3 regions of the Lysobacter sp. genome follow, and region 3 is predicted to be linked to each of the others. Evidence: riboswitches for the same ligand, from Rfam matches in the RefSeq annotation. Region 3 holds a riboswitch; each other region holds the start of a gene.
What was found. Region 3 has a riboswitch for cobalamin ahead of VFE83_RS17115 (ribonucleoside-diphosphate reductase subunit alpha). Riboswitches for the same ligand answer to the same signal wherever they lie in the genome.
Positions count from the first base shown of each region.

Region 1: another riboswitch for cobalamin. It lies ahead of btuB (TonB-dependent vitamin B12 receptor); the one in region 3 lies ahead of VFE83_RS17115 (ribonucleoside-diphosphate reductase subunit alpha).
Region 2: another riboswitch for cobalamin. It lies ahead of btuB (TonB-dependent vitamin B12 receptor); the one in region 3 lies ahead of VFE83_RS17115 (ribonucleoside-diphosphate reductase subunit alpha).

Region 1 is NZ_DASRTS010000007.1:62,552-67,540, forward strand. Features, by position in the region: gene VFE83_RS01210 (alginate export family protein) at 1-401, shown strand, start outside; gene btuB (TonB-dependent vitamin B12 receptor) at 455-2,326, opposite strand; cobalamin riboswitch at 2,473-2,691, opposite strand; gene VFE83_RS01220 (TfoX/Sxy family protein) at 2,748-3,119, opposite strand; gene VFE83_RS01225 (GAF domain-containing protein) at 3,116-3,601, opposite strand; gene bioD (dethiobiotin synthase) at 3,656-4,324, shown strand; gene VFE83_RS01235 (efflux RND transporter periplasmic adaptor subunit) at 4,448-4,989, shown strand, end outside.
Region 2 is NZ_DASRTS010000012.1:55,867-60,855, reverse strand. Features, by position in the region: partial or broken gene clpB (ATP-dependent chaperone ClpB) at 1-1,545, shown strand, start outside; cobalamin riboswitch at 2,010-2,243, shown strand; gene btuB (TonB-dependent vitamin B12 receptor) at 2,376-4,235, shown strand; gene VFE83_RS02280 (hypothetical protein) at 4,264-4,839, shown strand; gene VFE83_RS02275 (hypothetical protein) at 4,909-4,989, shown strand, end outside.
Region 3 is NZ_DASRTS010000064.1:67,927-72,915, reverse strand. Features, by position in the region: gene VFE83_RS17120 (ribonucleotide-diphosphate reductase subunit beta) at 1-653, opposite strand, end outside; gene VFE83_RS19545 (hypothetical protein) at 864-1,049, opposite strand; partial or broken gene VFE83_RS17115 (ribonucleoside-diphosphate reductase subunit alpha) at 1,062-3,226, opposite strand; cobalamin riboswitch at 3,574-3,806, opposite strand; gene VFE83_RS17110 (phosphoglycerate kinase) at 4,012-4,989, shown strand, end outside.

The DNA of each region.
Region 1 (4,989 bases), on a different contig from region 3:
AGTCACTGGGCGCGGGCGAGGGTAGCGGCAATCGTGCGTTCCAGACACCGCTGGCCACCAAGCACGTCTTCAACGGCTGGGCCGACGTGTTCCTGACCACGCCCGCGGACGGACTGGAAGACGTCTATGTCGGGGCGAGTGCGCCGCTGGCCGGCGGAACCGTGCAGCTGTGGTATCACGACTTCCGCAGCGAGCGCGGCAGCGTCGACTTCGGCAACGAGTTCGACGTCTCCTACTCGCGCGCGTTGTTCAGCCTGAAGGGCCTGACCGGATTGCTGAAGTACGCCCGGTACGCATCGGATGACCGCTCACGCACCGTCGATACCGACAAGCTCTGGGGCGCAGGTGCAGTACACGTACTAGTGCTTCGGGATCGAATGATCGCCGATAGCGGTACGTGAAAGCAGAAGCCCCTCCGTCTGCAGGGGCTTCTTCGTCGAGAGCCTACCTGCGCTTACTGTGCCGGCGCGTAGCGCAGCGTCAGGTACCACTCGCGACCGGGCTGGTTGTAGTAGCCCACCGTTTCGTACTCGCGGTCGAAGGCATTGGCCAGACGGGCCTGCAGGGTCAGCGATTGCGTGAAGGCGTACTCCGCACGCAGGTCGAGGGTGCCGTACCCGCCGAGGCGACGCGTGTTGGCGACGTCGTCGTAGCGCGGGCCTTCGCCGACCGCGGTGATGCCGAACCGGAACGCGCCGAACGAACGGTCGACGTCGAGGCGTGCGCTGTTGCGCGCGCGGCGCGCCAGCTCATTGCCGCGGTAGTCGCCGCTGCGGTTATCGGTGTCGAGATAGCTGATGGCGCCGGACAGGTCGAAGCCCGCGAAGCTCGCGTCCGCGCCCAGCTCCACGCCACGCATGCGGGCGCTTTCGACGTTGTTGGGCCGGTTCTGGCTGGCATCGAAGGCGATCAGGTCGTCGACCTCCGTACTGAACGCATCGGCACGCAAGGTCAGGGCGTCGCCCTGCCACGCCAGGCCAAGCTCCCAGGTGTCCGATTCCTCGGGAGCGAGGTTCGGGTTGCTGAAGAACGGGAAATACAACTCGTTGAACGTCGGTGCCTTGAACGCGGTGCCGTAGCCGGCGGTGACGCGCCAAGCGTCGGCGAAGTTGAGGCCCCATGCCGCGCTGCCGGTGGTATGGCCGCCGAACTGCTCGTTGTCGTCGCGACGGACGCTGGCTTCCAGCGACTGCGCGCCGAAACGCGCCTGGTACTGCACGAAGGCCGCCTTGTTGTCGCGCTCGGTCTCGTCGTACTGCGTGGTCGCCTCGACGCGGTCGCGCAGCCAGTCCAGGCCCACGCTGATCAACTGGTCGCCGGCGATGCCGAAGTCGCCCTGCAGCGTGGCGCTGTCGCGGTCGGTGCTGAAGAAATCGACGAACGTGTCGTCGAGGAAGTTGTCGGAGGAGTCGACGTTGCGGCCCGCGGTGAGGTGCAGGTCGACGTGCTCGCTCGGACGCCAGCGCAGCTTGCCGCCAATGACCTGCTGCACGGTCTCGGAACGGTTCGTGAAATCGCCGTCGAACTCGTTGTCGCCCTCGTTGCGCAGGGCGTGACCTTCGAGCGTCCATTGTTCGTTGAAGGCGACACCACCGCGCAGCGACAGCGCGTCCTTCTCGTAGCCGTCGCGGTCGGGCTGCGAACCCGGTGCGATGAAGCAGCCGGCGCCTTCGAACGTGATCGGATCGAAATAGCCGTTGCAGGAGTTGATGCCGTCGGTCCGGGTGTGCTGGAAGTCCGCGCCGAACCACGCGCGCTCGCTCGCACCGCCAAAGCCCATGCCATAGCCGAGACTGTCGTTGCTGCCGACGTCGAAGCGTACGCGCGGCACGAACGCGCCGCGATCGCGCCGGGTGAACACCTGGATGACGCCGCCGATCGCGTCGCTTCCGTACAGGCTGGCGCGCGGGCCGCGCACGATCTCCACGCGTTCGATCATCTCGATCGGCAGGTCCTGGAACGAAGCCAGTCCGGACGTGGACGAACCGATGCGGATGCCGTCCACCAGCACCAGCACGTGGTCGGATTCGGCGCCGCGCAGGAACAGCGTGGTCAGCTTGCCCTGGCCGCCCTGGCTGGTCATCGAGATGCCGGCGCGGCCACGCAGCAGGTCGGGGAGCGAACGCGCCTGGCTGCGGCGGATCTGTTCGGCGTCGATGACTTCCACCGGCGCCAACGCATCGTTGACGCTGATCGCGGTGCGGTTGGACGTGACGACGACCTGGTCGAGATCGGTCGCATCGCCCGCGGACTGGGCCAAGGCGACAACCGGCAGGAAAAGGGCGCTCGCGCAGGCGGCGGTGAAGGTGAGGCGGCGGATCGGCATCAATGGTCTCCATCGCGCGGCAAGCCGTCCCCGGATCGCCGCGGTGCATGCGGGAGGCTGCGAGGAAGAGTGGGCTGCGGGCCGATGCAAGGATCGCGAAGGCGACGCCGCCGCGACGCCCTCCGCATCGCAACCAGTGGCGGGTCGAATGACCCTGCTGGCAGGCCGGTCTCCGGACTCGCGAGTGGAGGCATGCTCCGGTCGCGGCGCCTTCCCATGCACATGCACAGTGGCCTGTACCGCGACCTGCTCGCTTACCGTTGCGGGGGCAGTGCCGGAATGGTCGCGCGATGCGGGACGTCACCGGCTTCCCGTTTCAACCCGACGGCCGGAGCCGGCGGATCACCTGAAAGCGCGCGCAGTCTACGCGATCGCCGGCGCGTGGGCTAAGCGTTCGTGAGTGGATGAAGTGCCGGAGCGCTCAGTCGCGCTCGCCTGGCTCGTCGAACAGCGTTGGCATGGCCATCGACGAGTCTTCGCTCATCTGGGTCGTGGTGACCGGCGCCGCAGCGGGCTTGTAGCGCGGTGGCGGCAACTGCGCGATGGCGGCGTCGGCAGCGATGATCAGTTCGCTGCGACGGGTGTCGGGGATCTCCTGCCAGTGGCAGTCCTGCAGGGCGCCCTCGATGGCGTAGAGCAGGTTGAGCGTGGGCTTGAAGCCGGCGCGCTTGACGCGCATGAAGGCCTCGACCGTGCCCACCGCGGCCAGGTCCTCGCGCGTGCGCAGGCCGACCTGGCGCAGCCAGGCCGCGGATTTCGGACCGATGTTGCGCAGCTTGTCGGTGCTGGTCATTCCAGTGACTCCACGAAGACGCGCGCGATCGCTTCGAGCCCGGCCTGGTCGTCGGCATCGAAGCGGTCGAACTGCGGGCTGTCCAGGTCGAACACGCCGACCAGGTCGCCATTGCCCGCCACCAGCGGTACGACCAGCTCGGAATTGGAGGCCGAATCGCAGGCGATGTGGCCGGGGAATTCGTGCACGTCGCGGATGCGCTGCGTCTGCCGGCTCGACGCTGCCGCACCGCACACGCCCTTGTCCAGCGGGATGCGCACGCAAGCGGGCAGGCCCTGGAAGGGGCCGACGACCAGCTCGGTGCCGTCGAAGAAATAGAAACCGGCCCAGTTGAGGCCCGGCAGCGCGTGGTAGACCAGGGCCGACAGGTTGGCCGCATTGGCGATGCGGTCGCGCTCGCCATGGACGAGCGCGCGCGCCTGCGCGAGCAGCTGTTCGTACTGTTCCGGCTTGGTGCCGCTTAGACTTTCGCTGGTGAACATGAGCGCCTCTTTCCCGCAGTCTAACAGTGCGCACGCGGCGCCCGGAGGCGGCCCGTGAGCCGTGGCTGGTTCGTGACCGGCACCGACACCGGCATCGGCAAGTCGGTCGCCAGCGCCACGCTTGTGCACGCATTACGCAATCGCGGGCTGCGTGCGGTCGGCATGAAGCCGCTGGCAAGCGGCTGCGAGGCGACGGCCGACGGCTGGCGCAACGAGGATGCACTGGCCCTGCAGGCGGCCAGCGATCCACGACCGCGCTACGAGGACGTCAATCCATACGCCTTGCCGCAGCCGCTGGCGCCGGAACTGGCCGCGCGCGATGCAGGCGTGGAGGTGCGGCTGGAGCCGATGCTGCAGGCCTTCGCGCGCCTGCGCGCGCAGACCGATGCCGTGGTGGTCGAGGGCGTGGGCGGCTGGGCGGCGCCGCTCGGCCCCAAGCTGGAACAGGCCGATCTGGTGCGCGCCCTGGGTCTGCCGGTGGTGATGGTGGTGGGCCTGCGGCTGGGCTGCATCAACCATGCGCGGCTGACCGCCCGCGCCATCGAGGCCGACGGGCTGCCTCTGGCGGGCTGGATCGCCAACGACATCGACCCGGCCATGGAACGGGCGGACGACAACTTCACGCTGTTGAAGTCCAGGCTGCCGGTACCGTGCTGGGGCCGGTTGCCATTCCGTGATACACCCGACCCCGTTGGGCTTGCAGGTTTGCTTGAACCGGCCTGATCGCTTGCCCCCGTGACCAATGGGGGATGGGCCGTTCATCCGTAATGTTAGACTGATCGGTATAGGAATTAGAACCAATCTGAGCTGCAACGCTCGTACATGACGGAATCGGAGTCTTCCCCCATGGTCAAGAACCTGCGCACGGTGGCGTTGGCCGCCGCGTTGGCCCTCGTGTTGTCCGCCTGCGGCGGCAAGGATGACGCCCAGCAGGGCGGTGGCATGCCCCCGCCGGAAGTCGGCGTGGTGAAGGTCCAGCCGGCCGACATCCCGCTGCAGAAGGATCTGGTTGGCCGCGTGGCCGCGTTCCGCAGCGCCGACGTCCGCGCGCGCGTGCCGGGCGTGCTGCAGCGCCGCGTCTATGAGGAAGGCAGCGACGTCAAGGCCGGGCAGGTGCTCTTCATCATCGATCCGGCGCCGCTGCAGGCCGAGGTCGGCCAGGCGCAGGCCTCGCTGGCCTCGGCGCAGGCCAACTACGCCAATGCGAAGGCCGCCGCCGATCGCGCGCGTCGCCTGGCGCCGGACAAGTTCGTCTCGCAGTCGGACCTGGACAACGCGCTGGCCGCCGAGCGCAGTGCCGGCGCGTCGGTGAAGCAGGCCGAGGCCGCGCTGGCCAATGCCCGCATCAACCTGGGCTACGCCACCGTCACGGCGCCAATCAGCGGCCG
Region 2 (4,989 bases), on a different contig from region 3:
GCCATCCTGCGCGGGCTCAAGGAGAAGTACGCCGTGCACCACGGCGTGGAGATCACCGACCCGGCGATCGTCGCCGCGGCAACCCTGTCGCATCGCTACATCAGCGATCGCCAGCTGCCCGACAAGGCCATCGACCTGATGGACGAGGCCGCCTCGCGCATCCGCATGGAGATCGACTCCAAGCCTGAGGAACTCGACCGCAAGGAGCGTCGCCTCATCCAGCTCAAGATCCAGCGCGAGGCGTTGAAGAAGGAGAAGGACGACGCGTCGAAGCAGCGCCTGGCCGATCTCGAAAACGAGATCGCGCGACTGGAGCGCGAGTTCAACGATCTGGAAGAGGTGTGGAAGGCCGAGAAGGCCACGCTGCAGGGCGCGACGAAGATCAAGGAGCAGATCGAGCAGGCCAAGCTCGAACTGGAAGCGGCGCAGCGTCGCCAGGATTTCGCGAAGATGAGCGAGATCCAGTACGGCCGCCTGCCGGAACTCGACAAGCAGCTCAGGGCCGCGCAGGAAGCCGAAACCAAGGGCTTCACCCTGTTGCAGGACAAGGTGACCGCGGAAGAGATCGCCGAGGTGGTGTCGCGCTGGACCGGCATTCCGGTCAGCAAGATGCTCGAGGGCGAGCGCGAGAAGCTGCTGCGCATGGAGGAACACCTGCACACGCGCGTGGTCGGGCAGGAAGAAGCCATCAAGGTCGTGTCCGATGCGGTGCGTCGCTCGCGCGCGGGCCTGGCCGATCCGAATCGTCCGTCCGGTTCGTTCCTGTTCCTGGGTCCCACGGGCGTGGGCAAGACCGAGCTGTGCAAGGCGCTGGCCGAGTTCCTGTTCGACTCGTCCGATGCGATGGTGCGCATCGACATGAGCGAGTTCATGGAGAAGCACTCGGTGAGCCGCCTGGTCGGCGCGCCTCCGGGCTATGTCGGCTACGAGGAAGGCGGATACCTGACCGAAGCCGTGCGCCGTCGTCCGTACAGCGTGATCCTGCTGGACGAGGTGGAGAAGGCGCATCCGGACGTGTTCAACATCCTGCTGCAGGTGCTGGACGACGGCCGCCTTACCGATGGCCAGGGCCGCACGGTGGACTTCCGCAACACGGTCATCGTGATGACGTCCAACCTCGGCTCGCACCAGATCCAGGAACTGTCGGGCGACGATTCACCGCAGGCCTACCTGCAGATGAAGGCGGCGGTGATGGGCGTGGTGCAGGCGCACTTCCGTCCGGAGTTCATCAACCGGCTCGACGACATCGTGGTGTTCCACCCGCTGGACAAGTCGCAGATCCGCCAGATCGCCCGCATCCAGATCGCAGGCCTGGAGAAGCGCATGGCCGAGCGTGGCCTGAAGCTCGACCTGTCCGACGATGCGCTTTCCCTGCTGGGCAACGTCGGCTTCGACCCGGTGTACGGCGCACGTCCGCTCAAGCGTGCGATCCAGCAGCAACTGGAAAACCCGCTCGCCTCGAAGATCCTGTCGGGCGAATTCGTCAACGGCGACACGGTGCGCGTGGACGCGGAAGGCGGGCAACTGGTGTTCCGCAAGTCCTGATGCGCGTTGAGTTGCATGGATTATGGAAAGGCCCGCCTGATGGCGGGCTTTTTCATTGGGAAGATGGGCTTCCGCCTGCGCGCTCGTCGCGCGTGGAAGGTGCCGGAAGATCTCGATGCACATCCGTCGACGATGGCATGTGCACCGGCGATTCCAACGCCCAACCCCTCTCCCTGACCGCCTGCGGTGGTCTGTCCCTCTCCCGCAAGGGGAGAGGAGGGATTCGTCAACGGCTCACGCGGGCACAGCGCACGTTCGCGTCTTCGCTGCCTCTGTCTCAACCAGAGCGCGGTGTTCCTTCTCCCCTCGTGGGAGAAGGTGCCCGAAGGGCGGAAGAGGGGGTACGCGCAACGCGCGCGTGACACGAACCCCGCAGGCGACACAAGCGCCGACGTCATTCCCGCAGCGCACCGCTCATGGCCGATCGCCATATCGCGTCGTCGTGCGCGCCGGCGCACTGCTGCTAGACTTCGCCTGCCCATGGTGACCGCCGGCTCGTCCGGCGGTTGAAACGGGAATCCGGTGCGCCCTTCGTGCATGCACGCGCGGCAATTCCGGAGCTGCCCCCGCAACGGTAGGCGAGACAAGGTCCGCACGCAGCCACTGTGCTCACGCATGGGAAGGCGCGGACCGGAAGAAGGTCGAGACGGCCGACTTCGCTCGCGAGCCCGGAGACCGGCCCTGGTGCGACGTGACATGCGGTGGGCGATGTCATGCGGCCATGGTCCTGCCGTGCGCCGTCATCACTCCCTCCTTCCGCCTGTCCTCCAACAACGATCCCGCGCGGGCAGGCGCGGCCAAGGAGTGTGTTCGTGCATCCGCAATTCCGGTTGTTCCGTCGCCGCGCGCTGGCGGCGTCGCTGTCGTCTTCCGTACTGCTGCTTTCGCTCTCCGCCGCAACGCCGGCCTTCGCCGACGCGGCAGCTACCGACCTGGACCAGGTCGTCGTCACCGCCGCGCGCACCGTGCAGACGCAGGACCAGACGCTCGCCGCGATCACCGTCATCGACCGTGCCGAAATCGAGCGCCTGCAGCCGGCCTCCGTCGCCGGCCTGCTGAGCGGGCGCGCGGGCATCTCGCTGGCCAACAACGGCGGGCCGGGCAAGGCGACGTCGGTGTTCCTGCGCGGCACCGAATCCGACCACGTGCTGGTGCTAGTGGACGGCATCAAGCTCGGTTCCGCCACCAGCGGCGGCGCATCGCTGCAGGACATCCCGGCTGAACAGGTCGAGCGCATCGAGATCGTGCGCGGCCCGTTCTCCAGCCTGTACGGCTCCGAAGCCATCGGCGGCGTCATCCAGATCTTCACGCGCAAGCCGCATGGTGCGTTTTCTCCCAACGCCAGCATCGGCGTGGGCAGCCAGAACACGCAGCGCGTATCGGCGGGCATCGGCGGTCGCGGGTCCGATGCGCAACGCGGTGGCTGGTACGCCATCAACGCCGCGCACCAGGACACCGACGGCATCAACGCCTATCGCGGCACGCGCAACTTCGATCCCGACCGGGACGGCTACCGCAACACGTCGCTGACGCTGCAGGGCGGCTATCGCTTCAGCGAGCAGTGGGACGCGGACCTGCGCGCGTTCCGCGCCGAGGGCCGCAACGAGTACGACGGCAGCGCGAACGACGTGGCCGACATCGTGCAGCAGGTGGTCGGCGGTCGTGTGCGCTATGCGCCGACAAACCGCGTGAAATTCACTGCCGGCGCCGGCACCAGCGCCGACCTCAGCGACAACTACCTGCGCGGCGTGTATTCGTCCACGTTCGACACCCGGCGCGAAGTCGCCTCGCTGCAGGCCGACCTGGGCATTGGGCCGGGGCTGCTGACGCTCGGCTTCGACTGGCTGCACGACGAGGTCGACAGCAACACCGATTACGAACGCGACCGCCGCATCAACCGCGGTGCCTTCGGCCAATGGCAGCAGGATTTCGGTGCGCAGTCGCTGCAGGCCAGCGTGCGCCGCGACGACGACAGCCAGTTCGGCGGCCAGACCACCGGCAGCGTGCTGTGGGGCTGGAACTTCACGGATGCCCTGCGGCTGAGTGCCAGCTACGGCACCGCGTTCAAGGCGCCGACCTTCAACGAACTGTACTTCCCGGGCTACGGCAATCCCGCGCTCGGTCCGGAGACCTCGCGCAGCGTCGAGCTGGGACTGCGTGGCGAGCACGGCTGGGGCACGTGGTCGGTCAACGCGTTCGACACGGAGATCGACGACATGATCGCCTTCGATTCGAGCCTGGGCGATTTCGGCGCGCCCAACAACATCGACCGTGCGCGCATCCAAGGCGTGGAGGCGGTCGTCGGCACGGAACTGGCCGGCTGGGACCTGCGCACCAGCCTGACGTGGCTGGATCCGCGCAACGACGGCGACAACGCCAACCACGACAACGTGCTGCCGCGCCGTGCCAGGCGCAGCGGACGCGTCGATGCCGACCGTCGCTTCGGGCGTTTCAGCGTCGGCGCCAGCGTCACCGGTGCGGGCGAGCGCTACGACAACCTGACCAACACCACGCGTCTGGCCGGTTACGGGCTGGCCGACCTGCGTGCCGGCTTCGCCTTCAGCGACGCATGGAGCGTGCAGGCCTCGGTCGACAACGTGTTCGACAAGCGCTACGAGACCGCCGCGCTTTACAACCAGCCGGGCCGCACCTGGCTGGTGACCTTGCGTTACCAACCCGTCGTCCGCTGAGCGGACGCTTCCCACCACGAGGTCGCCGATGAAAACCCTGTCCCGAAACGCCAGCCTGGGTCTGTTCGCCGCGTTCGCCGCGCTGATGGTCGCCACCCGCTCCCACCACTTCGGCACGGTGCTGCACCTGCCCGATGCGTCGATGGCGCTGTTCTTCCTCGGTGGCCTGTACCTGCGCAGGCACTGGCAGTTCGCCGGTTTCCTGGTGCTGGCGGTGGTCGTCGACTGGGTGTCGATTGAGATTGCCGGTGTCAGCGATTTCTGTGTGACGTCGGCGTACTCGTTCCTGCTGCCGGCATATGCGGTGCTGTGGTACGGCGGACGCTGGTACTCGACGCGCATGCGGGCCGCATGGCAGCCGATGCTGGGTGCGTTCGCGGTGGCGATGGCCTGCGCGACGCTGTCGTTCGCCATTTCCAACGGCGCGTTCTACTGGCTGGGCGGACGTTATGAGAACCCGCATTTCGCCGAGTACGTCGCGCGCGCCTGGCAATGGGGACCGCTGTTCGTGCGCACCACCATGACCTATGTCGCCGCCGCACTGGCGATGCACGCGCTCGCCGCGTGGTCGCTGCGCGGTCGCCTGTCCGCTGCCGTCCGCTGAAGGAGCACGCACATGAGCCTGACCCGAATCGACGCTTCAACGCCGGCGCTGCCGCTGGCTTCCGCGCGCATGCAGGTGCTCGTCGGCACCGCGCTTGCCGCGCTGATGATCTGCACGCGCGGCCAGCATTTCGCCAGCGTCGATGCGCTG
Region 3 (4,989 bases):
GCCATGTGGCAGCTCTCGTCGCGGAACACCCAGTTCGTACCCGACGCCAGCCCGTGCAGCAGTCCTCGCGAACGCAAGTAGTACACGTAGGCGAAGGCGGCGAAGAAGAACAGGCCTTCGATGCAGCAGGCGAAGCAGATCAGGTTGAGCAGGAACTGTCGGCGCTGCGCGGTGGTTTCGATACGTTGCAGGTTCTGGATCGAATCGATCCACTTGAAGCAGAACTCGGCCTTCGCGCGGATCGACGGAATGTTCTCCACCGCCGCGAACGCCTTCGCGCGCGCGACTGGATCGGGCAGGTAGGTGTCCAGCAGCGTGAGGTAGAACTGCACGTGTAGCGCTTCCTCGTACAACTGGCGCGACAGGTACATTCGCGCTTCGGGCGCGTTGATGTGCTGGTACAGGTTCAGCACGAGGTTGTTGGCGACGATCGAATCGCCCGTGGCGAAGAACGCGACCAGGCGCTCGATCAGATGGCGTTCGGCCGGGCCGAGCTTGTGCTTGAGATCGTTGACGTCGAGCGAAAAGTCGACCTCTTCCACGGTCCAGGTGTTGCGGATCGCGTCGCGATACATCTCGTAGAACTGCGGATAACGCATCGGCCGCAAGGTGAGGTCGAAGCCTGGGTCGAGGAGGCGGTTGTGGTCGGTCATGGCGGGCCCTGAGGATCGTTTCGTTGGGGCCTTGCCCTTCAGCGGCGCAGCGGTGACGTCGCGAGGGGAGGGAGGCAGGCCGCGTCGCGCGCGCCGGCTAAAGGGCAAGGAAAGGGGAGCGTCGTCATCCCCGCGAAAGCGGGGATCCAGTGACTCTTCGAGCGTTGAAGGCGCTGGATTCCGACTTTCGCAGGAATGACGACGGATCGGTTACTGGCACGCCTCGCAGGCTTCGGGGTTTTCCAGCGAGCAGGCGATGGCTTCGGTCGGCGTGTAGTCGGACTTTGGCGCCTGCACTGCCGCACCGCTCACCGTCGCCTTCGCGATCTTCGTCGCCGGTCGCGAGCGCAGGTAGTAGGTGGTCTTCAGGCCCTTCTTCCACGCGTACATGTACATCGACGACAGCTGGCCGATGTTCGGGCTTTCGATGAACAGGTTGAGCGACTGGCTCTGGTCGATGAAGGCGCCGCGGTCGGCGGCCATGTCGATGAGCGAACGCATCGGCAGTTCCCATGCGGTGCGGTAAATCGCGCGCAACGATTCGGGAACCTCCTCGATGCCGTGGATCGATCCTTCCGCCATCTTGATGCGGTCGCGCAGTTCCGGCGTCCACAGGCCGAGTGTCTTGAGCTCCTCGACAAGGTAACGGTTGACCACCAGGAAGTCGCCCGACAACGTCTCGCGCTTGAACAGGTTCGACACCTGCGGTTCGATGCACTCGTAGCAGCCGGCGATGGACGCGATGGTCGCCGTCGGCGCGATCGCGATGAGCAGTGAATTGCGCAGCCCATGCTCGCGGATCCGGGCACGCAGGCCGTCCCAGCGATCGTTGTCTTCCGGTGTGACACCCCAGCGTCGAACTGCAACTCGCCCTGTGCGGCGCGCGTGTCCTCGAAGCCGGGATGACGGCCGCGCTCCATCGCCAGCTCGCTGGAAGCCGACAACGCGTGGAAGTAGATCGCTTCGGCGATCATCTTCGAGAGGTTGCGCGCCGGCTCGGAGTCGAACGGCAGGCGCAGCTTGAAGAACACGTCCTGCAGGCCCATCACGCCCAGGCCGACCGGCCGCCATTTCAGGTTCGCGCGGCGTGCGGTTTCGATCGGGTAGTAGTTGAGGTCGATCACGCGGTCGAGCTGGCGCACCGCAAGTCGCACCGTCTCGGCGAGCTTGTCGAAGTCGAAGCGTCCGGCTTCGCCATGCACCGGGCCCTCTTCGAAAAGTTCGACGTGATGCGACAGGTTGATCGATCCCAGGTTGCACACCGCGGTTTCCTCCTGCGAGGTCACCTCCAGGATCTCGGTGCACAGGTTCGACAGATGCACGACGTTGCCGTCGCGCAGCGTCTGGTTGCAGGCGCGGTTGGACTTGTCCTTGAAGTTCATCCAGCCGTTTCCGGTCTGCGCGAGCGTGCGCATCATCCGCGCGTACAGGTCGCGTGCCTTCACCTGCTTCACCGCCAGTCCGGCGGCTTCCGCCGCGCGATACGCGCGTTCGAATGCCTCGCCCCACAGGTCGGTCAGCTGCGGCACCCTGGCAGGATCGAACAGCGACCATTCCGCGTCGGCCTCGACGCGCCGCATGAATTCGTCCGGAATCCAGTTGGCCAGGTTGAGGTTATGCGTGCGGCGCGCCTCATCGCCGGTGTTGTCGCGCAGTTCGAGGAATTCCTCCACGTCCGCATGCCACGGCTCCAGGTACACACAGGCCGCGCCCTTGCGCTTGCCGCCCTGGTTCACCGCCGCCACCGACGCATCCAGCGTCTTCAGCCACGGCACGATGCCGTTGCTCAGACCGTTGGTGGAGCGGATCAGCGAGCCACGCGAACGCACGCGCGTGTATGAAAGCCCGATGCCGCCGCTGAACTTGCTCAGCTTCGCCACGTCCATGTAGCGCCTGTAGATGCCTTCCAGCGAATCCTCGGGCGAATCGAGCAGGAAGCAGCTGGAGAGCTGCTCGTGCGTGGTGCCGGAGTTGAACAGCGTCGGCGAGGACGGAATGTAGTCCAGCTGCGCCATGCGCCGGTACAGCGCCAACGCTTCGCCGACGTCTTCGCTCAGAGCGCAGGCGATGCGCAGGAAGAACTGCTGCGGTGTCTCGATCACGGTGCGCGCGGTGGGGTGGCGCAACAGGTAGCGGTCGTACAGCGTGCGCAGGCCGAAGTAGTCGAAGCGCTGGTTGAGCGTGTGGTCGATGGCGTCGTTGAGCTTGCGCGCGTTGGCCTGCACGAACGACAGCAGGCGGTCGTTGATCAGCCCCAGTTCGTGCCCGCGCTGCACGGACTGCGAGAAGGCGTGGATCTCCAGCGTCGCCACTTCCTTCTCGATCACACCCGCGAGCAGGCGCGCGGCGAGGCGGCCGTACTCGGGTTCCTCGGCGGTGAGCAGCGCTGCGGTGCGGATCGACAGTTCATCGAGTTCGCGCGTGCTCGCGCCGTCGTACAGGCCGGAGATGGTGCGCGTGGCCACGCGCATCGGATCGACGGCGAACAGACCTTCGCAGTTGCGCGTCACCGCGCGCACGATCTTGTTGAGGTCGACGGGCTCGCGTCGGCCGCTGCGCTTGGTCACCGTCATGGTGAGGTTGGCGGCGGGCGGGGTCAGTGCGAAGCCCGGCGGCACCTCCGCAGGAGCCAGTTTGCTGGCGACAGAGGCATCGTCATGGTCCGGGTCGCCAGCAAGCTGGCTCCTACGGTCCAAGGTCGGGGTGGTGGTGGTCATGTCTGGCTCCTGTGCATGGCGCACGGTCGCCGCCCTTCCCTCGAAGGGCGACGCGGGCGCGGAAGCCCGGAGCATGAGAACGGGGTGTCGCGCAGCCCGAGACGGACGGCGCGGCAGCGGCGAAGTCGTCAACGACACGCCGATACCGATGCGACACCGACCGTCTTCCCTCCGAAGACTCCCTGGCCGGTCACCGCGCGGTGTGCAACGCGCGGTTGTCGGCAGGTCTTCGGGCTCGGGACGAGACGCCGGTGCGTTCCGGCGTCGCCTACCGGTGGCCGCTTCCCAGGCTGTGCACCCAGTGCCATGACCACCTTCGTTTCCCATACCGCTGCGGGGCAGCGCCGGCCTTGGACGTCCTCGCAACACGAGGTGTCCGCACCGGCTTCCCTTTTAATCCGCCCGGTGGGGCGGCACCGACGGGCACAACATAGTGGGGGTATGGGCATCCGTCAACGCAAAATGTTGTGGATAACTGCGCCGACGCCGACTGGACTGCGTTTGCGGCCATGGTGAATGGCGGGGACAATGTGCGGCGATACGGCAGTCGCTGCCGTCCCGCTGCAAAACCCATCCCCTCCCGACCCTCCCTTCGCAGGAGGGCTTTTCCTTCCGTCATGGAAGGCTCAAAGGTGAAGCCCATGTCCATCGTCCGCATGACCGACCTCGACCTCGCCGGCAAGCGCGTGCTGATCCGCGAAGACCTCAACGTTCCCATCGAGGACGGACGCATCACCTCCGAGCAGCGCATCACCGCGGCCCTGCCAACGATGAAGCTGGCGCTGGAGAAGGACGCGGCGGTGATGGTGACTTCGCACCTGGGCCGGCCGAAGGAAGGCACCTGGACGCAGGAGGACTCGCTGGCTCCGGTGGCCAGGCGCCTGTCCGAACTGCTCGGCATCGAAGTGCCGCTGGTGAAGGACTGGGTGGATGGCGTCGATGTAAAGCCGGGCCAGCTGGTGCTGCTGGAGAACTGCCGCATGAACGTCGGCGAGGGCAAGGACGACGAGGCGCTGTCGAAGAAGTACGCGGCGTTGTGCGACGTGTACGTCATGGACGCATTCGGTACCGCGCATCGCGCGCAGGCCTCCACGCACGGTGCGATCAAGCATGCCAAGGTCGCGTGCGGCGGACCGCTGCTGATGGCCGAGCTGGACGCGCTGGCCAAGGCCCTCGACAACCCGGCGCGCCCGCTGCTGGCCATCGTCGCCGGCAGCAAGGTCTCGACCAAGCTCGAGCTGCTCTCCTCGCTGGTCGGCAAGGTCGACCAGCTGATCGTCGGCGGCGGCATCGCCAACACCTTCATCGCCGCGCTGGGTCATGGCGTGGGCAAGTCGCTGGTCGAAACCGACCTCATCGACACCGCGAAGAAGATCATGGCCGACGCGCAGGCACGCGGCGCCAGCATCCCGTTGCCGGTGGACGTGGTGGTCGCGCCGAAGTTCGCGGCGGACGCACCCGCGACGATCAAGGGCGTCGACCAGGTCGGCGAGGACGACATGATCCTGGACATCGGCCCGGAGACCGCGTCGAAGTACGCGCTGATGATCGAAGACGCGGGCACGGTGGTGTGGAACGGCCCGGTCGGCGTGTTCGAATTCGACGCCTTCGGCCGCGGC